Linked DNA regions of Blastochloris tepida. The main gene of each other region encodes a partner of the protein of the gene in region 2 in a complex. Links are inferred from orthologs where the notes say so. Each region holds a gene or a part of one and is shown on either strand. Other genes may lie near its edges. The genes, in order: BLTE_RS03535 and exbB.

Evidence for each region.
Region 1: the proteins of exbB (region 2) and BLTE_RS03535 are in contact, whole or in part, in a cryo-EM structure (PDB 9DDO), measured with the Escherichia coli proteins. The link is inferred for Blastochloris tepida from one-to-one orthologs.

Annotation. Positions count from the first base shown.
Region 1 is NZ_AP018907.1:783,314-793,835, reverse strand. What follows is about bases 3,902-6,661. They hold BLTE_RS03535 (TonB family protein), read left to right. Parts: upstream 3,902-4,830; coding sequence 4,831-5,493; downstream 5,494-6,661. Other genes in these bases: BLTE_RS03520 (MATE family efflux transporter), read right to left, coding at 6,479-6,661; BLTE_RS03525 (hypothetical protein), read right to left, coding at 6,250-6,495; BLTE_RS03530 (protein-S-isoprenylcysteine O-methyltransferase), read left to right, coding at 5,503-6,162; BLTE_RS03540 (ExbD/TolR family protein), read left to right, coding at 4,208-4,744; BLTE_RS03545 (MotA/TolQ/ExbB proton channel family protein), read left to right, coding at 3,902-4,208. Also shown: BLTE_RS03555 (ABC transporter ATP-binding protein), read left to right, coding at 1-1,231; BLTE_RS03550 (TonB-dependent receptor), read left to right, coding at 1,347-3,545; more of BLTE_RS03545, read left to right, coding at 3,573-3,901; more of BLTE_RS03520, read right to left, coding at 6,662-7,891; BLTE_RS03515 (hypothetical protein), read right to left, coding at 8,256-8,528; BLTE_RS03505 (anaerobic ribonucleoside-triphosphate reductase activating protein), read right to left, coding at 9,965-10,522. UniProt on the Escherichia coli protein: Interacts with outer membrane receptor proteins that carry out high-affinity binding and energy dependent uptake into the periplasmic space of specific substrates such as cobalamin, and various iron compounds (such as iron dicitrate, enterochelin, aerobactin, etc.).
Region 2 is NZ_AP018907.1:1,676,248-1,686,998, reverse strand. The notes cover bases 5,251-8,239. They hold exbB (tonB-system energizer ExbB), read right to left. Parts: upstream 7,285-8,239; coding sequence 6,217-7,284; downstream 5,251-6,216. Other genes in these bases: BLTE_RS07740 (hypothetical protein), read right to left, coding at 8,001-8,239; exbD (TonB system transport protein ExbD), read right to left, coding at 5,787-6,212; BLTE_RS07755 (energy transducer TonB), read right to left, coding at 5,251-5,790. Also shown: BLTE_RS07775 (TonB-dependent hemoglobin/transferrin/lactoferrin family receptor), read left to right, coding at 1-1,840; heme-degrading protein HmuQ, read left to right, coding at 2,149-2,478; heme utilization cystosolic carrier protein HutX, read left to right, coding at 2,548-3,063; hutW (heme anaerobic degradation radical SAM methyltransferase ChuW/HutW), read left to right, coding at 3,060-4,445; more of BLTE_RS07755, read right to left, coding at 4,924-5,250; more of BLTE_RS07740, read right to left, coding at 8,240-8,450; aat (leucyl/phenylalanyl-tRNA--protein transferase), read right to left, coding at 8,612-9,307; accC (acetyl-CoA carboxylase biotin carboxylase subunit), read right to left, coding at 9,411-10,751. UniProt on the Escherichia coli protein: Involved in the TonB-dependent energy-dependent transport of various receptor-bound substrates. Protects ExbD from proteolytic degradation and functionally stabilizes TonB.

The DNA.
Region 1 (10,522 bases), 890 kb from region 2 along the record:
CGTCGCGCTCGTGGTGCACCAGCCGATCGTCCGCGTCGTCGCGCGCGTTCTGGCGACCCGCTCGCGCTTCATCGTCGACCTCAACCACCGCATCGGCGAGTATGGCGAGGGCATCGCGGTGTTCCGCATGTTCCTGCGCAAGGGCGAGGCGCTGGCGCAGTTCCAGGAGGTCGTCGAGGGCGCCTATCAGCTGATGCGGCGCAACACGCCGCGCCTCATCGCCATGCAGGAGACCAACAGCTTCCTGTTGTCGGTCGGCGTGCCGCTCGCCTTGGTCGCGGTCGCGGTGAGCGGCGCCGCCACCGCCGCGCCGGCCGAAACCATGGTGGCGCTGTTCTTCGCCATCGCCGCCCAGACCGCCTGGACCAGCGCGGTGATCAAGCAGGCCTTGATCTTCCGCCTCGGCGAACAGGCCCGCTGCGGCATGGAGGCGTTCTTCGCCGAGCCGGTGCTGACCGGCAGCCGGCGCGACTTCGCGCCGTCTCTCGACGTGATCGCCGACCGTGTCTCGTTCGCCTACGGCAAGGACGGGCGGACCGCAGTCGAAGAGGTCAGCTTCACCGCCGAGCGCGGCACCGTCACCGCGATCGTCGGGCCGAGCGGCGCCGGAAAATCAACCGTGCTTGCGCTGCTGGCGCGCTTCTATGACCCGGCCAGCGGCGCGATCCGGATCGGCGGCCTCGACATTGCCGAGGCCGACCCGGCCCGGCTGCAGGCGCTGATCTCCGTGGTCGACCAGAACGTCCACCTGTTCCGCGACACCCTGCGCGCCAACATCCTGCTCGGCGATCCCGGCGCCGATGACGCCCGCCTCAACGCGGTGGTGACGGCCGCCCGCCTCGACGAACTGGTGGCGGCGCTGCCGAACGGCCTCGACACCCGCCTCGGCGATGGCGGCCGCACGCTCTCGGGCGGCGAGCGCCAGCGCGTCGCCGTCGCCCGCGCTCTGCTCAAGAACGCGCCGATCGTCGTGCTCGACGAGGCCACCTCGGCGATGGACCCCTTGTCCGAAAAGGCGATCCAGGACGCCGTCGCCGCGCTCGAAAGCGGCCGCACGGTGATCGTGGTGGCGCACCGCCTCCACACCATCGCCGGCGCCGACCAGATCCTGGCGATGGACCGCGGCCGCATCATCGAGCGCGGCCGCCACGACCAGCTTCTGGCGCTTGGCGGCACCTATGCAGGCCTGTGGACGGCGCAGCAGCGCGCCAGCGGCTGGAGGCTCAGATGAGCGAGGCCGGCCTTGTCGCGATCGGAACAATCCTCGCCGTGATCACTTCGGTCGGACCCGAGATCCGCGACCTCCTCAACCCTTCTTTGGAACAACCGCAATAATGGGGACCCCCTTGCGCCGATCCGCGATACTGCTGGCTTCGTCTCTGCTCTGCTCCACCGCGCTGACGCCGGCTCATGCCGAGCCGGAGACCCAGAGCGAGAACAACACCGAGACCGAGACGATCGAGGAGATCACCGTCACCGCCCGCAAGCGGACCGAGAAGCTGCGCGACATTCCGTTCTCGGTCGAAACCATCAGCCGCACTGAGCTCGAACAGAAGCGCATCATCGACGGCACCACGGCGCTGCGCGACATCGCGGGCGCAGTGAAGCCCACCTTCGGCGACCGCTCCAACGACTTCATCATCATGCGCGGCGTCGGCGCCGTGACCTTTCCCTTGAGCCCCGACGACAGTTCGGTGCTGACCTTCATCGACGGCGCGCCGACCTCGATCGCCGCCTCCAACTCGGCCTATTTCGACCTGCAGCGGGTCGAGGTGCTGAAGGGCCCGCAGTCGACGCTGTTCGGCCGCAACACCTCGGGCGGTGCCATCAACCTCATTCCGATCCTGCCGAGCCAGACGCCCGAGGGCTATATCGGGTTCGAGTATGGCAGCGACAATCAACGCCAACTCGAAGGCGCATTGGCCGGCGCCATCGTGCCGGAGAAGGTCGCGGGCCGCGTCGCCTTCCGCCTCCGCGGCATCGACGGCTTCATCCCCAACACCGAAGGCTCGGACCTCGGGGATGAGACCTCCTATGTCGGCCGCGGCTCGCTGCTGTTCACCCCCAACGAGCGTACCCGCTGGCTGGTCAGCGCCAGCGGCGAGAAGACCAAGCTGTCGCCGATCTATTACATGCTGGAGGGCGACGGCATGGAAAAGATCGCCGGCTATTCGGTCGCCGATGAGAACATGGAGTTCGTCAATCTGAGCTCGAAGTTCGAATACGCCTTCGACGCCTTCACCTTCACCGCCCAGACCTCCTACCACAAGGCCGACGTCAACTCCCGCTACAACGCGCTCGACGTGCATCTCGCCAGCGCGATGTCGGGCCTGCCAACCTCGATGTTCGCCGATCCGGCGACCAACCACATCTACTGGACCCGCGACGAGTCGCGCGCCACCCAGGAATTCCGCCTCACCTCCAATCCCGGCTACGCCATCTCCTGGATCGCCGGCGTGGTCGGCTATCAGGACACTGCGAATCTCGTTCAGGACAACAAGCTGTGGCTTTACGCCCCGCTCATGGCCGGCACCCAGGACTACAACCAGACCACCACTGGTGCCGCGGTGTTCGGCGAGATCACGCTTCCGGTGTGGGACAAGCTGAAATGGACCGTCGGCGGACGGCTGACCCACGAAAGCAAGGACTTCGACAACCTCTACACGTCCGACGGTACCCCGGGGACAGTCCCCTCATTCGCCGAGCAAGGCACCATGTCCTACGGCTTCTGGACCGGCCGCACCTCGCTTGCCTATGAGTGGTCGCCGAACCTGTCGAGCTGGGTCAGCGTGGCGCGCGGCTACAAGGGTGGCGGCTACGGCATGTCCAACCACTTTGCGGCCTTCGGCATCCCCCGCGATCCGTACGATCCGACGTCGATGATCGCCTATGAGATCGGCAGCCGTGGCTCGTTCCTCGACAACCGGCTGAACCTGTCCGGTGCCCTGTTCTACAACGATGTCTCGCAGGAGCAGATCACTGCCTTCAACACCACGACGCTTGAGGTGCTGGCACTCAATGTCGATGTCCAGAGCTGGGGCGGCGAGCTTGAGGGCAGCTATCGCATCGCCGAGGGGTGGGACGTCGGCTTCGGCGCGGCCTACACCCAGGGCGAGTTGCTCAATGTGTTGCCGGTTCTTGCCACCCTGGTGAACGGACTTGTGGACGGCAACAGGATCCCCAACGTCCCGGAGTGGACCCTCAAGGCCTCGCTCGCCCACCGTACCCATGTCGAGAAGCTCGGTCTCGGCAGCGAGCTTGGCGATGCACAGGCCTACTGGCGGCTCGATTACAGCTTCGTCGATGCGCGTTTCGCCGACGCCGGCAACATGTTCCTGCTCGAGTCCTCGCACTATCTGGGAGCGCGGGCCGGCCTGGAGTGGGAGAAGCGGGAGTTCTATCTCTTCGGCAGCAATCTGCTGAACGAGGAAACCATTTCATACGGGAATGTTTATGCTCCTTCCGCCAAGACGGGCGAAATGCTCTCCGGCGTGAGCTACGCCCGCGGCCGCAACTTCGGCCTTGGCGCCAAGGTGCGGCTGTGACCGCCACCGTGATTGCGGGGGCGTGACATGCACACGGTGGACATGACGCCGCTGGGGCTGTTCCTGTCGGCCGGCTGGGTCGGCCGCAGCGTGATCCTGGCGCTGACCTTGGCCTCGATCTGGTGCTGGGTGGCGATGATCGAGGTGTGGCTCGGCCATCGCGGCCTCAACCGCGCGCTCAAGGCGGCCTCGAACGGCGAGGCGCCCGCGCTCCTCGCCGGCGTCGAGCGGGCCGGCGCCGAGGCCGCCCGCCTTCACATCGCCGCCGAGAGCGTCGCCGAGCGGCGCGCCCGCATCGCCGAGGCGATGGGGCGGGAGGCGGAAGTCGTGATGATGCGGCTCGAACGCGGTCTGCCCGCTCTGGCGATGATCGCCACCGCTGCGCCGTTCATCGGCCTGTTCGGCACGGTGTGGGGCATCATGTCGAGCTTCATGGGCATCGCCGCGTCGCAGGACACCTCCCTCGCGGTAGTGGCGCCCGGCATCGCCGAGGCGCTGGCGGCGACCGCCATCGGCCTCGTCGCCGCCATTCCCGCCTCGCTCGGCTACAACCGCCTTGCCGCTGCGCTCGGCCACGCCGGGCAGCGGCTGCGCCATCACGTCGAGAGCCGCGCGGTTGCGCTCGGCATCGGCCCTGCTTCCCCCACGCATGGAGATGGATGATGAGCACTGGCGGATTGGGATCCTCGCGTCCCGGCAGCTACCGCCCGTCGGCAGAGATCAACGTCACGCCGCTGGTCGACGTCATGCTGGTGCTGCTGGTGGTGTTCATGATCACCGCGCCGCTGCTGGCCGCCGGCCTGAAGCTCGATCTGCCGCGCGCCTCGACGGCCAAGCCGCTCGATCCCAAGGATCCGATCGTCGTCTCGGTCGATCGCGACGGCCGCATCGCCGTCGATCAGACCCCGGTCGTCCGCGAGGAACTGGCGGCGACGGTGCTGGCAAGGATCGCGGACAATGACCACGCGGTACGGGTGCGCGGCGACCGCGACCTCGCCTATGGCGAGATGGTCGGCATCGTCGATCTGCTCGCTGGCGCCGGTGTTCGCCGCCTCGCGCTGGTCACCGAGCCGAAGACGGCGCGCGAGGCTACCGGGGGGCCTGACGACCGCGCCAGTGCCACGCCGGAGGCCGGCAAAGGCGAGAGCGGCAATCTGGCCACCGCGACGGTTCCCCCAGCGGGCACCGCCTCGCAATGACCCTTGCGGCAATCTCCCGGCGCACCGCCTTGGCGCCACCGCCGGCGGAGCGCCCATCGGGTCGCGGACGGCGGACCGGCCTCATCGTGCTGGTCACGGCGGTGCATGCCTCGGCGCTGATCGTGCTGCCCAGTCCCGATCCGGCGCAAGCACCGCCCACGGAGGTCGAGATCACCGTTGTCAGCGAGCTGCCCACGCCGGAGCCGGTGGACGCCGCGCCAGAGCCACCGCCACCGCGTCCCGAACCCGTTGCGGAACCGGAGCCTGACCCTGTGCCCGAGCCGGAACCTAACATCGAGCCGCCGCCGGAGCCGATCGTCACGCCTGAGCCGGAGCCGGAGCCGATCGTTGCCGAGCCCCCCAAACCAAGCCCCGCACCCCCGCGGCCGAAACCGAAGGCCGAGCCTCCACCTCGCCGCAAAGAGCCGGCCAGCCCTAGCGCGCCCTCGCAAGCGAAGACGGCTGCGCCCGCCGCCGCAACGCGGTCCGGCCGCGATCCCGGCTATACCGCGCGGGTGCGGGCCATTCTCCAGGCCCGGGTCGATGGCCTTGGCCTGGAAGAAGTGGCCGGCGTCGTTGTGGTGGCCTTCTCGGTCGGCCCGAGCGGCAAGCTGGTCTCCCCCCGGCTGGTGCGCGCGTCAGGCAATTTCACCATCGACCGCGCCATTCGCGCGGTGCTCGCCAGCATCTCGTTTCCCCCACCGCCCGGCGGCAGCTTCGCCGGCAACGTCTCCATCCGCGTCCGTTAGGAACCCCTCATGCAGCCGCGCGCCCTTGTCAGCACCCTCGTCCCTGCCATCCTGCTCGTCGCCTATGTCCTGTTCGCCGACACCGGCGACTGGGGCACGCGGGTGTTCGTCACCGGCAGCCTGACGATGTGGGTCTTGCGCAATCGCTACGACCACACCCGCAACGGCCCGCTTGCCGAGACCCGCATCGACATCACCGAAAAGCTCGTGCTGCTCGCCGCCGCCATGGGTGTCATGGTGCTGCCCTGGGTGACCATCTTCTGGCCCTGGCCGCCGCAATGGGTTGCGCCCGCCAGCCCCGCCACAGCCATTGCCGGCGCCATCATCTTCCTGATCGCCGATCTGCTGTTCTGGCGCTCGCACGCCGATCTTGGCCGGCAATGGTCGCCGACGCTGGAGATCAAGCAGGATCACGCGCTGATCACCCGCGGCGTCTATCGCTGGGTCCGCCACCCGATGTATGCCGCGATGTGGCTGATGGCGATCGCCCAGGCGCTGCTGCTGCCGCACTGGGCCGGCGCGCTGTCCGGCCTCATCGGCTTCGGGGCGGTCTATGTCACGCGCATCAACCGCGAGGAGGCGATGATGCGCGACCTGTTCGGGCGGGCCTGGGACGAGTACGTCCGTCGAACCGGCCGGCTCATGCCGCGTTGGCGCGGTTCGGCGTGATACGGAACTCCGGCCCGATCGGCCGTTTTCGCATGTCACCGTAGATCGCCGCCCTCGCCACATAGGATTCCGGCGTCCGTCTCTGTTTCAGAACGAGAACGTCACCGCCCCGGACGCCGCGATGACCGTGCCCGCCGCAGCCAGGACGTTGCCGCTCACGACGCGCACGGTCGCCTGATACTCCTGATGGGCCACGACATGCGGCCGATGCCGCCGACATACGTGAAGCCGTTCGGCGCGCCCCGACGGCGCGTGTTGCCAGTGGAGGAAGGATGTACGGTTTTCGTTATCCCGAAGGGATCGACCGCACGCCGCATCACTCCGCTGCGCCATGCGCCGCTCCGGCCAGCACGGGGCTCCCGGCCATTCGCAGCCGCAACCGCAACGCCATCAACAGGCAGGTGAGGATCAGCCCGGCCGACAATCCGTACCACCAGCCGATCGGCCCCAATGGCGCGACGATCCAGTCCGTGAAGCACAGGGCGTAGCCCAGAGGCAGGCTGAAGAGCCAGTGCACGCCAAGCTGGATCAAGAACGGGCTGCCCGGATCTCCAAGGCCGCGCAGGAAGAACCCCAAGGCGATGGCCGCCACGTCCACGGTCAGGATCAGGGCCACCACCCAGAGCAGATCGAGCGCCAGGGCGGTGACCGCAGGATCCTGGGTATAGAGCCCCGCCACCTCCGCGTCGAAGGCCGCCAAGCCAGCCGCCATGGCCAGCGACGACACCACCGCAAGGCCCATCGTCCAGGCCATGAGCGGGCGCAGGCTCGCCCGGTCGGTGCCGCCCGCGGATCGGGAGATCAGAATCGTCGCCGCCATGCTGAGGCCGGTCGGGATCATCAGCATCACCATGAGGATGTTGAAGGCGATCTGGTGGGCACCGATGGCCACGGCCCCAATGGTGGCAATGAACACGCTCACCACCCCCATCACCAGATAATCCGACAGGAAATTCAGCGCGATCGGCAGCCCGAACAGGCAGAAGCGGACGATCCGCGCCAAGGAGAACTCGGCGATGCGCGGAGGGCGCTGCCAAAGATACCGGACGGCACCATGCGTGCGGGTGACGCCCATCAACGCCAGCGCCATTCCCCACGACACCGCCGCAGTTGCAGCACCGAAGCCGGCGCTTCCCAGGGCCGGCAGGCCGGCATGCCCGTGGACGAAAGCGTCGTTGAGCCAGATCTTGGCGAGGACGCCCACGACGATAACCACGGTGACCATGGCCGGCGCCCGATGGGCCTCCAGGGTGAACCGAACCGCCAGGAACAGGCCCATTCCCGGCAAGGCCAGCGCCACCCACTGCAGATAGGCTATCGCCTCCGGGATCAGTTCGGGCGCCACCCCGACGGCGCGGAACAACGGACCGCAGCCGGCAGAGAGCGCCAGCCCCAGCAAGGCGCCTCCCAGAACGCCCACCACAACGCCTCGCAGGACGATGCCCGCGACACCCGCTGGATCCCCCTCTCCCAGACGGGCGCCGATGGCCGGCGTCATGCCGTACAGCAGGCCGAGCAGAAAGATCATCATCGGCGTCCAAACGGCGGCCCCGACTGCGATGGCTCCCAGGGTCAGAACGCCGAGGTTGCCTGCCATCACGACGTCCACAACGCCGTTCGCCATTTGCGCGAACTGGGAGACAATGATTGGACCGGACAACACAAGCAGTGTCGGCAGCAGCCGCGAACGCGATGCCGGCCCGGCGCGGGATACGGAACCTTCGGTCATGATGAGTCCTTCTGCGGGGCCTGTCGGTCCTCTGGCCGAGTCCTGTTGCGGAATCGGCCGGAACTTCGCAGGGTACCGGCTCGACTTTCCGCCCCCCCGAACGCAGCGGAGTTCACATCCGGTGCAGGTCCTGCGGAGGGATCCTTCGTCCCGGCCGCGACACCATGCGCCGATCAAGCGTTCACCGAGCCGAGCCGAGCAACTGCTCCAACTTGTTGAGTTGCCGAATTCTTTGACGCGAGGTCGGCATCCATTCTTGCGGAGAATGCTCTCGATCTTCCGCCGGGTGGCCTTTCGAGAACGGGGAATGTGAGCAGAGATTTCAAACCAGTTCAGTATAACAATAAAATAGAACGCCGAAACATTAAATTGCCGCACTCGACAGATTGCAATTATAAAAATTAAATATTCCCATAAGCGAAAAGAAGAAGATCCCCGCCTGCGCGAGCACCTCGTGCTGCGCGTCGGTGCGAAGGTCGCCGATCATCTCGACGCCGTTCCGGGACACCTCGGGGCGCGGCGTCGCGGCGGTACTCGCTTCGTCCGCCACGTTCGCGCCTTTCTTGTTCTTGCCAGGCTCCGGCAACCGGAAATACACCGACTGCACCTTGCCCTCGCGGCCAAGACTCGCGGTCAAGGCTCGCGGCCAAGATACATCGCGGCGCGATCGCCCCTGCCGTGCCCACCGTAGACGCGCTCGGCCTTCCGCAGCAGCGCTGGTCTATGAGGCCGGCCAGCAGCAGGGCAAGCGGGTGCTGGCCTATGATCTCGGCGGCCGTATGTGACTACCACCACCCGCCAGTCGCGCAAGGGCGAGATTTCAAGCTGGAAGGCCTACGCCCCCGCCTTCGCCGGCAAGATGGCGGTGGAGGCGGTCGACCGGGTGATGCGCGGCGAAGGCGCGCCCTCGCCGGCCTGGGAAGGCGAGGACGGCTTCATCGCCTGGATGCTGGGCGGGCCGCAGGTGTCCTATCTCGTCCGCCTGCCCGAGAAGGGCGAACCCAAGCGCGCGATCCTGGAGACCTACACCAAGGAGCACTCGGCCGAGTACCAGAGCCAGGCGCTGATCGATCTCGCCCGCCGCATGAGGCCGCGGATCGGCGATCTCGCCCGCGTCAAGAGCATCGTCATCCACACCAGCCACCATACCCATTACGTGATCGGCACCGGCGCCGGCGATCCGCAGAAGATGGACCCCACGGCGAGCCGCGAAACGCTCGACCACTCGATCATGTACATCTTCGCGTTGGCGCTGGAGGATGGCGGCTGGCACCACGTCAAATCCTACACGCCCGAGCGCGCGGCGCGCCCCTCGACGGTTGCGCTGTGGCACAGGATCTCGACCGTCGAGGACTCCGAGTGGACGCGGCGCTACCACAGCCACGACCCCAAAGAGAAGGCGTTCGGCGGCCGCGTGGTGGTGACGCTCAATGACGGCCGGGTGATCGAGGACTCCATCGCCGTTGCCGACGCCCACCCGCTCGGCGCACGGCCGTTCGAGCGCTCGCACTATATTGCCAAGTTTCGCGCCCTCGCCGACGGCATCATGGCGCTCGGCTGCGTGCTGCCCGAGCCCGAGGACCAGATCCTGCCCAAGAAGTGCGGCCATCTCAACGGCAAGAAGCTGGCCAGTGCCTGCGACATGGCCTCCAAGGTCGCCGCTGCCGCAACCGCGCGCCGCCATCTCTATCTCATCGCCCGCACCGACGCCGCAGCAACCGAAGGGCTCGACGGCGCGGTGGCGCGCGCGAAGCTTTATGTCGAGGCCGGCGCCGACGCCATCTTTCCGGAGGCGCTCACCGATGCGGAGATGTTCCGCGCCTTCGCCGAGCGCCTGCCCGGCGTGCCGCTGCTCGCCAACATGACCGAGTTCGGCCGCACGCCGACCTTCACCGCCGCCGAGTTCGAGGCGATGGGATATCGCATGGTGATCTGGCCGGTGTCCTCGCTCCGGGTCGCCGCCAAGGCGCAGGAGAAGCTCTATGCGGCGCTCGCCCGCGACGGCAGCACAATGGCGATGCAAGGCGAGATGCAGACCCGCGCCGAGCTCTACGACCTGATCGGCCTTGCCGCCTATGAGGCGCTCGACGCCTCGATCGTCGCGACCGTGCTGCCGACCGAAACCAACGAGGACTGACCGATCAGGTCCGCATCGATGCAGCCGTGAACGCGGAACGGCTGCAGGCGGGCGGTCAAGCCAAACGCGGCGAGATCGTCCGCAAGGCGCGCCAGCGCTGCGTCATCGAGCAGCGCCGGATGCACGGTGGTCCGCACATCGCAAGCAACGCCGCTGGCGATGAGATGGGTGAGGCTCAGGCGCGCCGTCTCGCCGCTGCCGGCAACGCCGGTGATGCGGGCGTAGTCCGCGAACGGCGCCTTGACATCGAACCCCACCCAATCGACCAGCGGCAACAGCGCCTTGAGCCGCTCCGGCGCCGCGCCCGAGGTGTGAAGACCAATGCGGAACCCCAGCGCCCGCACCGCGCGCATCGCCGCCGGCAACGCCGCCTGCACGGTCGGCTCGCCGCCGGAGAACACCACGCCATCGAGCAGGCCGCGCCGCGCCTCAAGGAACGCCAGCACCTCGCGCCACGCGATCTCGCCATCGCCGCGCGCCGGCAACAGGTGCGG
Region 2 (10,751 bases):
CATCAATATTCGCGGCCTGCAGGATTTCGGCCGCGTCGCGGTGATCGTCGACGGCGCCCGTCAGAACTTCCAGCGCTCGGGGCACGGCTCCGACGGCCAGTTCTATCTCGATCCGGAGATGCTCTCCGGGGCCGAGGTGGTGCGCGGCCCGGTGGCCAACATCTACGGCTCCGGCGCCATCGGCGGCGTGGTGTCGTTCACCACCAAGGACACCGACGACATCCTGCGGCCGGGCGAGCGCTGGGGCGCGCTGGCCAACACCCTGTTCGGCACCAATCGCGGCCAAGCGATGGGCTCGCTGTTCGGCGCCGTGCGGCCGGCCGACAGCTACGACGTCGCGTTCGGCGCCTCCTACCGGACGGAGTCCGACTACGACAACGGCAATGGCGAGCGGGTGGACAATTCGGGCAACGACATCTCATCCGGCCTCGCCAAGGCCACGTTCCGTCCCGCCGACGGCCACGAGATCAAGCTCGCCGGCCTCACCAACCGCTCCGATTACGTGGTCGGCCAGACCACGGCTTCGGCCTCGGCCTACGACACCAAGCTGCAGAACGACACCGCCTCGCTGCGCTGGCGCTATTCCAAGCCCGAGGACCGGCTGTTCGATTTCGAGGGTTCGGTCTACTGGAACCGCACCGACATGGACCAGACAAAGGTCGGCGGCACCTCGGGCCAGATCAGCGGTATACTTGGCGCGGCGCGCAACTTCAGCATCGACACCGCCGGCTTCGACCTCCACAACACCACGCGCTTCGACACCGGCTCGTTTCGCCACGCCTTCACCTATGGCGCCGACTTCTTCAACGATCAGGTCTCGACCAACGACCCCACCGGCGCCTCGGATCTCTCGACCCCGTCCGGCGAGCGCTCCGTCTATGGCGGCTTCCTGCAGTGGAAGCTCAATCATGCCGATTGGTTCGAGTTGATCACCGCCGCCCGCTATGACGGCTACGAGCTGTCCGGCGGCGGCAATTCCTCGGAAGGCGACCGCATCTCGCCCAAGGTCACGCTCGGCATCACGCCGCTGCCGTGGCTCACCGTCTACGGCACCTATGCCGAGGGCTATCGCGCTCCCGCCGTGACCGAGACGCTGGTGGCCGGCGCCCACCCCGGCTACGCGCCCGGCATTCCGAGCCTGTTCACCTTCGTGCCCAATCCGGCGCTGCAGCCGGAAGTCGGCAAGACCAAGGAGATCGGCTTCAACATCCGCAAGGACGACTTGTTCAAGAAGGGCGATGCGCTGCGCGCCAAGATCAATGTGTTCCGCAACGACGTCGAGAACTACATTGAAATCTTCACCTATGGCGATCCGGTCACTTGGTGTCCGGTGACGTTTCCCGGCTGTCCGCCGGTTCCGGTGGTGACCATCAACGACTATTCGCTGGCGCAATACCGCAACATTCCCGAGGCGGTGATCGAGGGCTTCGAGTTCGAAGGCCGCTACGATGCCGGCGGCTGGTATCTCCGCCTCACCGCCCAGTGGATGGAGGGGCGCAACGTCATCGACGATCTTGCGCTGCTGTCGATCCCGTCCGACCGGATCGTCACCGCCGCCGGCATCCGCCTGCTCGACCGCAAGCTGACGGTGGAGGCAAGCTGGACGGCGGCGCGCTACGACCACGTTCCCGACGGCTACACCTACACCGCCGCCTACAATCTGGTGGACATCTATGTCGGCTACCAGCCGACCCCGGACGTGCTGCTGCACGCCGCGGTGACCAACCTGCTCGACGAATACTATCTGCCGATCCCTGTCGCGCAGCCCGACATGATCCTGGCCACCGCCGCCCCCGGCCTCGCCTTCAAGGGCGGGCTCAAGATCCGGTTCGGGGGCTGAACGATGCGCCTGCCGGCGACCGCGCCCAGACCGGTTCGTGCGGACACGGCACTTGAACGTCCGCGCGAGGCCCCCACGCGCGGCCGCTCCGGGATCGCTGTGCGATCGCCCGGAACGCGCAGGAGGCCGGCCGGCGTTTCACCTCCGTTACGCCGCGCCGGCCTCTCTCCGGCACCCGAACTCCACGCACCCGTTCTCCGCGCGGCCTGCGCGGACCTGCCGGCGGCCCGCCCCCCGGTGCCGCCGGCAGGACTTGTCGTTTTCCCAGCGTTCGTTCGCCAGCCGACGCCAGCACCAGGAGAAGAACCGTGTTCATCGCCATGAATCGCTTTCGCATCGCCAAGGGCCAGGAGGACGCGTTCGAGCGCATCTGGCTCGGCCGCGACTCGCGCCTGCCCGAACTGCCGGGCTTCGTCGCCTTCCATCTGCTCAAGGGGCCGGAAGCGGCGGACCACACGCTCTACGCCTCGCACACGGTGTGGGCGACGAAGGCTGACTTCGAGCACTGGACCACCTCCGAGCAGTTCCGCAGCGCCCATTCCGGCGCCGGCGGCGGCTCGGCCTCCGGCATCTATCTCGAACACCCGACATTCGAAGGCTTCGAGGTGCGCCAGACCATCGAGGCCAAGACCGGCTGAGCCGGCCGGCCCAATTCCCATCCCCAGGCAGCGCCCGCGGCAGGAGCCGCGGGCCGTGGAGTGAGAGACATGACCGTACCCGCCGAACTCGTCCGCCGAATTGCCGCCAATCCGGGCCTGGTGATCGAGCAGGCCGCCCATGAATACGGCGTCAGCGCCCGCACCGTGGTCGAGGCGCTGCCCGCAGCGATGCGCCGCTTCGCGCCGGCGTCCGCTTTCGAGGAAGTGATGGCCGACATCGCCGGCTGGGGCGAGGTCACGGTCATCGTCCACACCGTAGACGGCATCTTCGAGATGACCACCGCCGTGCCGCGCGGCGAGATCGGCCATGGCTATTTCAATCTGATGTCGTCGAGCGGCCTGCACGGCCATCTGCGCCACGACCGCTGCGGCGGGCTGGGCTTCGTCGAGCGCCCGTTCATGGGCAAGCCGTCGGCGGCGGTGCTGTTCTTCAACATCGACGGCGGCATCATGTTCAAGGTGTTCGTCGGCCGCGACGAGAGCCGCGCGCTGCGCGTCGACCAGCTCGAAGCCTTCCGCGCGCTGGCCGACCGGCTGGCCGGTGCGGTGGAGGCCGCGGCGTGAACGGCCAGCCGTCCATGTCCGGCCACAAGGCGCCGGCAGCCGATCCGATCGCCCGCTTCTTCGCGGCAGGCGAGGGCGACCCGCTGACGGGCGCCTTCACGGCGCGCGTGCCGGTCATGCCCTGGCGCAACGCCACGCCGGTGCCGCCGGAGGAGACCGCGGCGGTTTACGCGGACGCGCTCGCCCGCCGGCGCGAGGATACCACCGTCGCCTATCTGCACATTCCGTTCTGCCACAATCATTGCCTGTTCTGCGGCTTCTTCCAGACGGTGTGGCACCCGGATCTGTCGGCGCCGTTCGTCGACGACGTGCTGGCCGAGCTGGCGCGCGCCGCTGACGCGCCGCTGGTCGCCGAGGGACCGCCGATCGCCGCGGTCTATCTCGGCGGCGGCACGCCGACCGCGTTGGCCGCCGCCGATCTCGGCCGCCTGATCGAGGGTCTGCGCCGGCATCTGCCGCTGGCCGCCGATTGCGAGATCACGGTGGAGGGCCGCATCCACGATTTCCCGATCGACAAGGCGAAGGCCGCCCGCGATGCCGGCGCCAACCGTTTCTCGATCGGCGTGCAATCGTTCGACACGACGATTCGCCGCCGCCTTGGCCGCAAGGCCAGCCGCGCCCAGATCGAGCGGGCGCTGGGCGACCTATTGGCGCTCAACGGCCCGGCGGTGATCGCCGACCTGATCTATGGCCTGCCGGGACAGGACAGCCGCACTTGGCAGGTCGATGTTTCGACCGCGATGGCACTCGGCCTCGACGGCGTCGACGTCTATGCCCTGAACGTCTGGCAGCACGGCCCGCTGGCCAAGGCGATCGTGCGGGGCAAGCTGCCGCAGGCGGCGGTTCTCGGCGATCAGGCCCGCTTCTATGACGAGGCGGTGAGCCGCCTTGTCGATGCCGGCTGGCGCCAGCTTTCGCAGGCGCATTTCGGCCGCACCACGGTCGAGCGCAACCGCTACAACCGGCTGGTCAAGGACGGTGCGGTGTGCCTCGCCTTCGGCGCCGGGGCCGGCGGCTCGGCCCACGGCCTGTCCTGGCGCACCATTCCCGCGCTCGACCGCCGCGCCGAGGCGATCGCCGCCGGCCGCTGGCCGATCGAGGGCATCGCCCGGCTTCCGGCCGACCACGCCGCCCGTACCCGCGTCATCACCTCGCTCGATCTCGGGCGGCTCGACCTCGCAGCTCTGGAACGCGAGGCGCCCGGCGTGCTGGCAGCGGCCGAACGCCTGCTCGCCAATTGGCGCGCCGCCGGGCTGATCAACATCGTCGATGAGGTGATGACCACCACCCGCGCCGGTGCGTTCTGGTCGGTGAACCTCACCTCCGGCCTGCACGCCGCCCTCGACATGGCCGCCCAGGGCACCGCCACCCGCGCGGCGTGATACCAACGGCCCCAGACACTGACGCGTGGGGCCGTTGACTCTCACGGATTTTCTTGTGGGAAATCAAAGATTTCTCGAAAATCCGCAACCGGAGCCAACGGTCCGCTTTCGCAGCCGTTGGTATGATGCTCTCTCCCGTGTCATCCCGGACGGCGCGAAGCGCCGAGCCGGGATCGTGCGCAGAGCAGGCTCCGAGGGCGCAATAGCAAAGCGTATTGCGCCGAAGCTGACGGCAGATACAGGCGGCGGAAATGGCGGACTACGCTGCGCAATTGCGCCCACTGTAGAGCGAGTCTCTTTCCTGAAACGGTCCCGGGTCGCGCAGCTTCGCTGCTTGCCCGGGACGACGACCTGGGCTTCGTCATCCCGGCCAAGCGCCCTCGGGCGCGTGAGCCAGGATCGTCTGCGCAATGAGTGGCTTTCCTGCCGGCGGTCCCAGGTCGCGCACCTTCACCTCGCCCGAGGAGACGCGGCTGCCTCACCGCAGGCTGTAGCGGATCGGCACCGAGAAGCTGAAGCGCGCGCCCGCAAGCTCGGGCGGCGGCGGCGGTAGCGGCTGCGCCCGCAGGATCAGCTCGGCCGTCTCGCGGTCGAGCGACGAGTGGCCGGAGCTGGCGGTGAGGCGGCTGGCAATGACGTGGCCGGCGCGATCGACGGTAAAACTGAGCCGGGCGACGCCGGTCTCGCCGCGCGCCTGCGCTTCGGCCGGGTAGCGCTTATGGCGCTGCAGATGGGCGACGATCCGGCTATTCCAGTTCGGCAGCGCGTTGCTCGCGCCGTGGCCGAACGTCTGCGATGCCGGGACGGACGCCACGGCTTCGGCGGAACTCGGCGCGGTGGTGGCCGCGGCCGTCTGCGGCCGCTTCGGCTTGCGCTCGGGCTTCTTCGCCTCGCGCTTCGGATCGGGCTTCTTGACTTCGGAGGTCTTGATGTCGGGCCGCGGCACCGGCTTCGGGGCCGGTACTGCCGGCACCGTCTCCGGCACCTCGATCGGATCGGGCGTCGGCGGCTCCACCGCCGCCTGCTCGGTCTCGAGTGGCGTCTCGGCCGTCTCAGGCTCGGGGGGCGACTCGGTCTTTTCGGGCTCGGTTTCCTCGGTCGTCTTCGGCTCAGGGGTGAGATCGGCCTGGGTCTGCTCGGGCCCCGGAACGCTCTCGCTGCTGGCCGAGTCCGGCGAGGCTGACATCAGTTCGAGCTCGATCACCACCGGCATGCCGGCCGTCACCTCCTCGGACTGCCAATTGGTCAGCACCGCCAATGCGACCGCGCCGTGCGCCGCCGCGGCAAACGCGAATGCGAGGCCCCAGCGCAGCGAATCCTGACGGGGGAACGTGGGCGAAGTCATCGCTGCCCTCCGGCATCGAGCCCGACCAGCGCGACCTTGAGATAGCCGGTCGAGCGCAGCACGTTCATCACCGACATCAGATCGCCATAGGCCACCGCCTTGTCGGCGCGCAGGAACACCCGCTGCTCGCGGTCGCCGCCGGCGGCGCGGTCGAGCGCGGCGGCAAGCCCCTCGCGGCTCACCGAATCCTCGCCGACCGTCAGCGACAGGTCGGACTTCACGGTCAGGAACAGCGGACGGTCGGGCCGCGGCTGCCGTTCGGCGGTGGAGGAGGGCAGGTTGACCGCCACATCGACGGTGGCGAGCGGCGCCGCGATCATGAAGATGATGAGCAGCACCAGCATCACGTCGATGAACGGCGTGACATTGATCTCGTGCACCTCGTCGATGTCGCCGTCGCCGCGGCCGAAGTGCATTGCCATGGCATTACTCCGCAGCGGTCCGCGCCACGCGCGGCCGGCCGGCGGCGTGGCGGTCCAGGTCGCGGCCGGCGAGGCGCAGCACCGCCGCCGCCGCATCGCCGACCAGCCCGCGATAGCCGGTGATCTGGCGCGCGAAGGCATTGTAGATCATCACCGCCGGGATGGCGGCGACCAGACCGAGCGCCGTTGCGAGCAGCGCCTCGGCGATGCCGGGCGCCACCACCGCCAGATTGGTGGTCTGCGCCTTCGAGATGCCGATGAAGCTGTTCATGATGCCCCACACCGTGCCGAACAGGCCGACGAACGGCGCGGTCGAGCCGATGGTGGCCAGGATTCCGGTGCCGCGCGCGATCCGGCGGCTGGCTGCGGCCTCGATGCGCTCAAGGCGGGAGAGGATGCGCTCCTTGATGCCGGCCGCCGCAAGCTCGCCCGATGCGTCGATCTCGACGGCTGCGGCGCGGGCCAGCGCCGTCACCGCGCCGTCCTGCGGCACGAGTCGCGCCAGCGCGGCATCAAGCGTGGCCGAGTCTTCCAGCACCTCCAGATCGGCACGGACGCGCCGGCGCGCGGCGGTGAGTTCGACCGTCTTGGCGAGCCACACCGTCCAGGTCAGCACCGAGGCCAGCAACAGGCCGACCATCACCACCTGCACTACGATGTCGGCCGCCAGGAACATGCCGAGCGGCGACAGATCGCGCGGCAGGTCGGCGGGCCTGTCGATCGACGGCGCGGCAGCGGGGGCTGCAGCAGTGGGGAGAGGCGCCGCCGTTGGTGCTGTCGCCGAGGGAGCCTCTGTCGCCGGGGAGGGAGCGGGCGGGGACGTAGGTTCCGCTACTGCCGGCGCGGGTGGCGCAGCGATGGCGGGGGCGTGCGTTTGATGGACCTGCGGCGGCTCCGGCTGCACTTGAGCGGCCGCCACGTTCGGCGACCACAGCAGGGCTGGAAGGAGGATCGACAGCAGCGCCCGCCTCACCCCGGACATCCGTTCGGCCTGCGTGCCGCGCGCCATCCGCGCGCTGCCGCCATGGGAAACGTCCAATCTCCGCTGGCCCGCCACAGTCACAATCGTCATCCCCTCATACGAAATCCGGGCCGACCATGCCGGAGCCCCGGACTCCGATTGCCGGAACTCCCGCTGCCGGAAGCAGAATGCCAGCCCACACGGCACACCTGAAGTATGCCGCATCCGCAGCCACGATTCATAGTCAACCGCGCGCCGAGGTCAACAGCGCAAGTCCATATTCGAAATGGTACATTTCCAATGTGAAGTCAAAATTCCGCACATCGACGTAACAATAAAGCAGAGGACTTGTCGTTGATTGTCCGTCCGCAACGGAATTGGCAGGGGAGCGCTGCTGCCGTCGAGCTTTCCACCGAAACCGGCGGCAGCAGGCCAGTTGAAGCCGGTCAAAACGGCCCCTCATGGCGTAATTGGACACCGCCGCTCTGCAATGCACATGGCGGTCTTGCAGTGCAACCTGGAGCGCCTTTGCCGGCGCCACCGCACCGTCGGGCAATACATCGGCGACGGGCAGGGGACGTGCCGTCGGCCCGTCCGGACGCGGTCGGGAACTCTGGCCTCGTCCGCGGGCGTTTGCACGGATCGGTGCGAACCGGGCAGGGACCGGCGCGCTCCCGCGGCTGTTTGCACGCGGCCGTCCAGATGCGCGCGATCGAGCGTGCGGCGCGCCCGCCAAATGGAAAAAGGGCGCAGCCCACCGGCTGCGCCCCGAAATCCAACTCGGATTCTCACCGACTCGGTCGGTCGCGACGCGACCGGAGAATGCTCTAACGCAGGCTCACCGACATGCCGCTGAGGCCGGCGGAAATGTCGAAGCCCACCCGCTGACCGGACAGTTCGAGGATCACGCCGTTCGAATTCTGCAGACGGACCGCACCGGCACCACCGGCAAAAGACGCACCTGCGCCGATGGCGGTGTAGGTGCCGGCGATGTCGGACGCCCGGCGCAGATTGAAGGCTCGGCCGACCAGTTCCGACTGCGACGCACCGATGATGGCACCCGCGCTGATGCCGCCGAAACGCAGCGGATAGAGGCGCCCCTTGAAGGTGAGCGTGCCTTCGCCGCCGCCGACGCCGATGATGAAGCCGCCGCGGGTGATGACCGCCCGTACCGTGCCCGTCGCCGCTTCCGACGGGGTCGGCACGCTGACCATTGCGACCAGGGCCAGCAGGGCCACGCGGAAGATGACGTGAACGGCCTTGTTCAGACGCTGCATTGCTGCCTCCTCAGGATTTTTGGCAACCACAGTAATTGGGCGGCGAAGTCATCTCGTCGATAGCGAGCATACGCAAAATATGCTCAGAACGGAAAAAAGTTGGTCTTCCGTTCGGTCATGGCTTGAAGTGGCAGCAGAATCGGCGGCTCCGGCAGGCAGCCTCAGCCCGGATCGGAGCGGCGCTCATTGGCCGATTGCACGATGGCGAGCGCGGCGGCACCCGGCATCGGCCGGCGCGCGGCGGAACGGAAATCGGCGCGTCCGGCGAGCGCCTGTTCGAGCAGCCGATGGTACTGGTGCCGTGACACCTCGATGCAGCCGAAGCTCTCCAGATGGCGGGTGGAGAACTGGGTGTCGAGCAGGGTGAAGCCGCCGACAAGGAGCAGCGCCACGAGGTGCACCAGCGCCACCTTGGAGGCGTCGGTCTCGACGTGGAACATGCTCTCGCCGAAGAAGGCGCGGCCGATCGCAACCCCATAGAGCCCGCCGACCAGCAGCCCGTCGCGGTAGGCTTCGACCGAGTGGCAGTGCCCGAGATCGAACAGATCGCGATAGAGCCGGCGGATGCGCGCATTGATCCAGGTGCGCATGCGCCCCGGCGCCGGTTCCGAGCAACCGTCGAGCACGCCCTCGAAATCGTGGTCGACCCGCACCTCGAACCGGTCGGAGCGGATGGTGCGGGCGAGGCGCCGGCTCACATGCAGGCCGTCCAGCGGAATAATGCCGCGCCGTTCCGGCTCGATCCAGTACAGGCCCGGATCCTCGGCACTCTCGGCCATCGGAAAGATGCCGCAGGCATAGGCCTTCAGCAGAACTTCGGGCGTGATGTCCACCTGTCCGGTGAAGCCGCGCGTCATGGCCAGATATCTCCGCCCCCCAGCGAAGAGCCGCGACGACCATAGCACATCGCGGCAGCATCGCAGCAGGGTACGGCGAAGCGTTCGCCGCCGGCCGAAACGCTCAGATGTCGGGCGAGCCGGCCAGGAAATGCTCCAGCCAATGGATGTCGTATTGGCCGTTGGCGATGTCGGGGTGGCGCACCAGCGTGCGGAACAGCGGCGCGGTGGTCTCCACGCCGTCGACCACGATCTCGTCCAAGGCGCGGCGCAGCCGCATCAGGCACTCGTTGCGGGTCTTGCCGTGGACGATCAGCTTGCCGACCAGCGAGTCGTAATAGGGCGGGATGGTGTAGCCCTGATAGACCGCCGAATCGACGCGCACGCCCAGGCCCCCCGGCGGGTGGAAATAGGTGATCTTGCCAGGAGAAGGGCGGAAGGTGGTCGGGTTCTCGGCATTGAGCCGGCACTCGATGGCGTGGCCGTTGATCACGATGTCGTCCTGGGTGATCGACAGCGGCAGGCCGGCGGCGAGCCGGATCTGCTCGTTGAGCAGATCGATGCCGGTGACCATCTCGGTCACCGGATGCTCGACCTGGATACGGGTGTTCATCTCGATGAAGTAGAATTCGCCGTTCTCGTACAGGAATTCCACCGTCCCGGCCGACAGGTATTTCAGCTTGCGCATGGCGTCGGCGACGACCTCGCCGATGCGGTTGCGGGCGTCGACATTGAGGGCCGGGGAGGGGCTTTCCTCCCATACTTTCTGGTGGCGGCGCTGCAGCGAGCAGTCGCGCTCGCCGATATGGACGGCGTTGCCGCGGCCGTCGCCCAGCACCTGGATCTCGATGTGGCGCGGCTTCTCCAGATACTTCTCGATATAGACCGTCGAGTCACCGAAGGCCGCCTTGGCCTCGGAGCGGGCGGTGGCCAGCGCGACGTCGAGATCGGCCTCGGTGCGCGCCACCTTCATGCCGCGGCCGCCGCCGCCGGCCGCCGCCTTGATCAGCACCGGATAGCCGATGTCGGCGGCGATCCGGCGGGCATCGACATCGTCGGTGATGCCGCCCTCCGAGCCCGGCACGCACGGGATGCCGAGCCGCTTGGCGGTGCGCTTGGCCTCGATCTTGTCGCCCATCAGCCGGATGTGCTCGGGCTTGGGGCCGATGAAGCCGATGTGATGGTCGGCGAGGATCTCGGCGAAGCGCGCATTCTCCGACAGGAAGCCGTAGCCCGGATGCACCGCCTCGGCGCCGGTGATCTCGCACGCCGCCAGCAGTTGGGGCACGTTGAGATAGCTGTCCTTGGCCGGCGGCGGGCCGATGCACACGCTCTCATCGGCGAGCTTGACGTGCATGGCGTCGGCATCGGCCGTCGAATGGACGGCGACGGTGGAGATGCCGAGCTCCTTGCAGGCGCGCAGAATGCGGAGCGCGATCTCGCCGCGATTGGCGATCAGGATTTT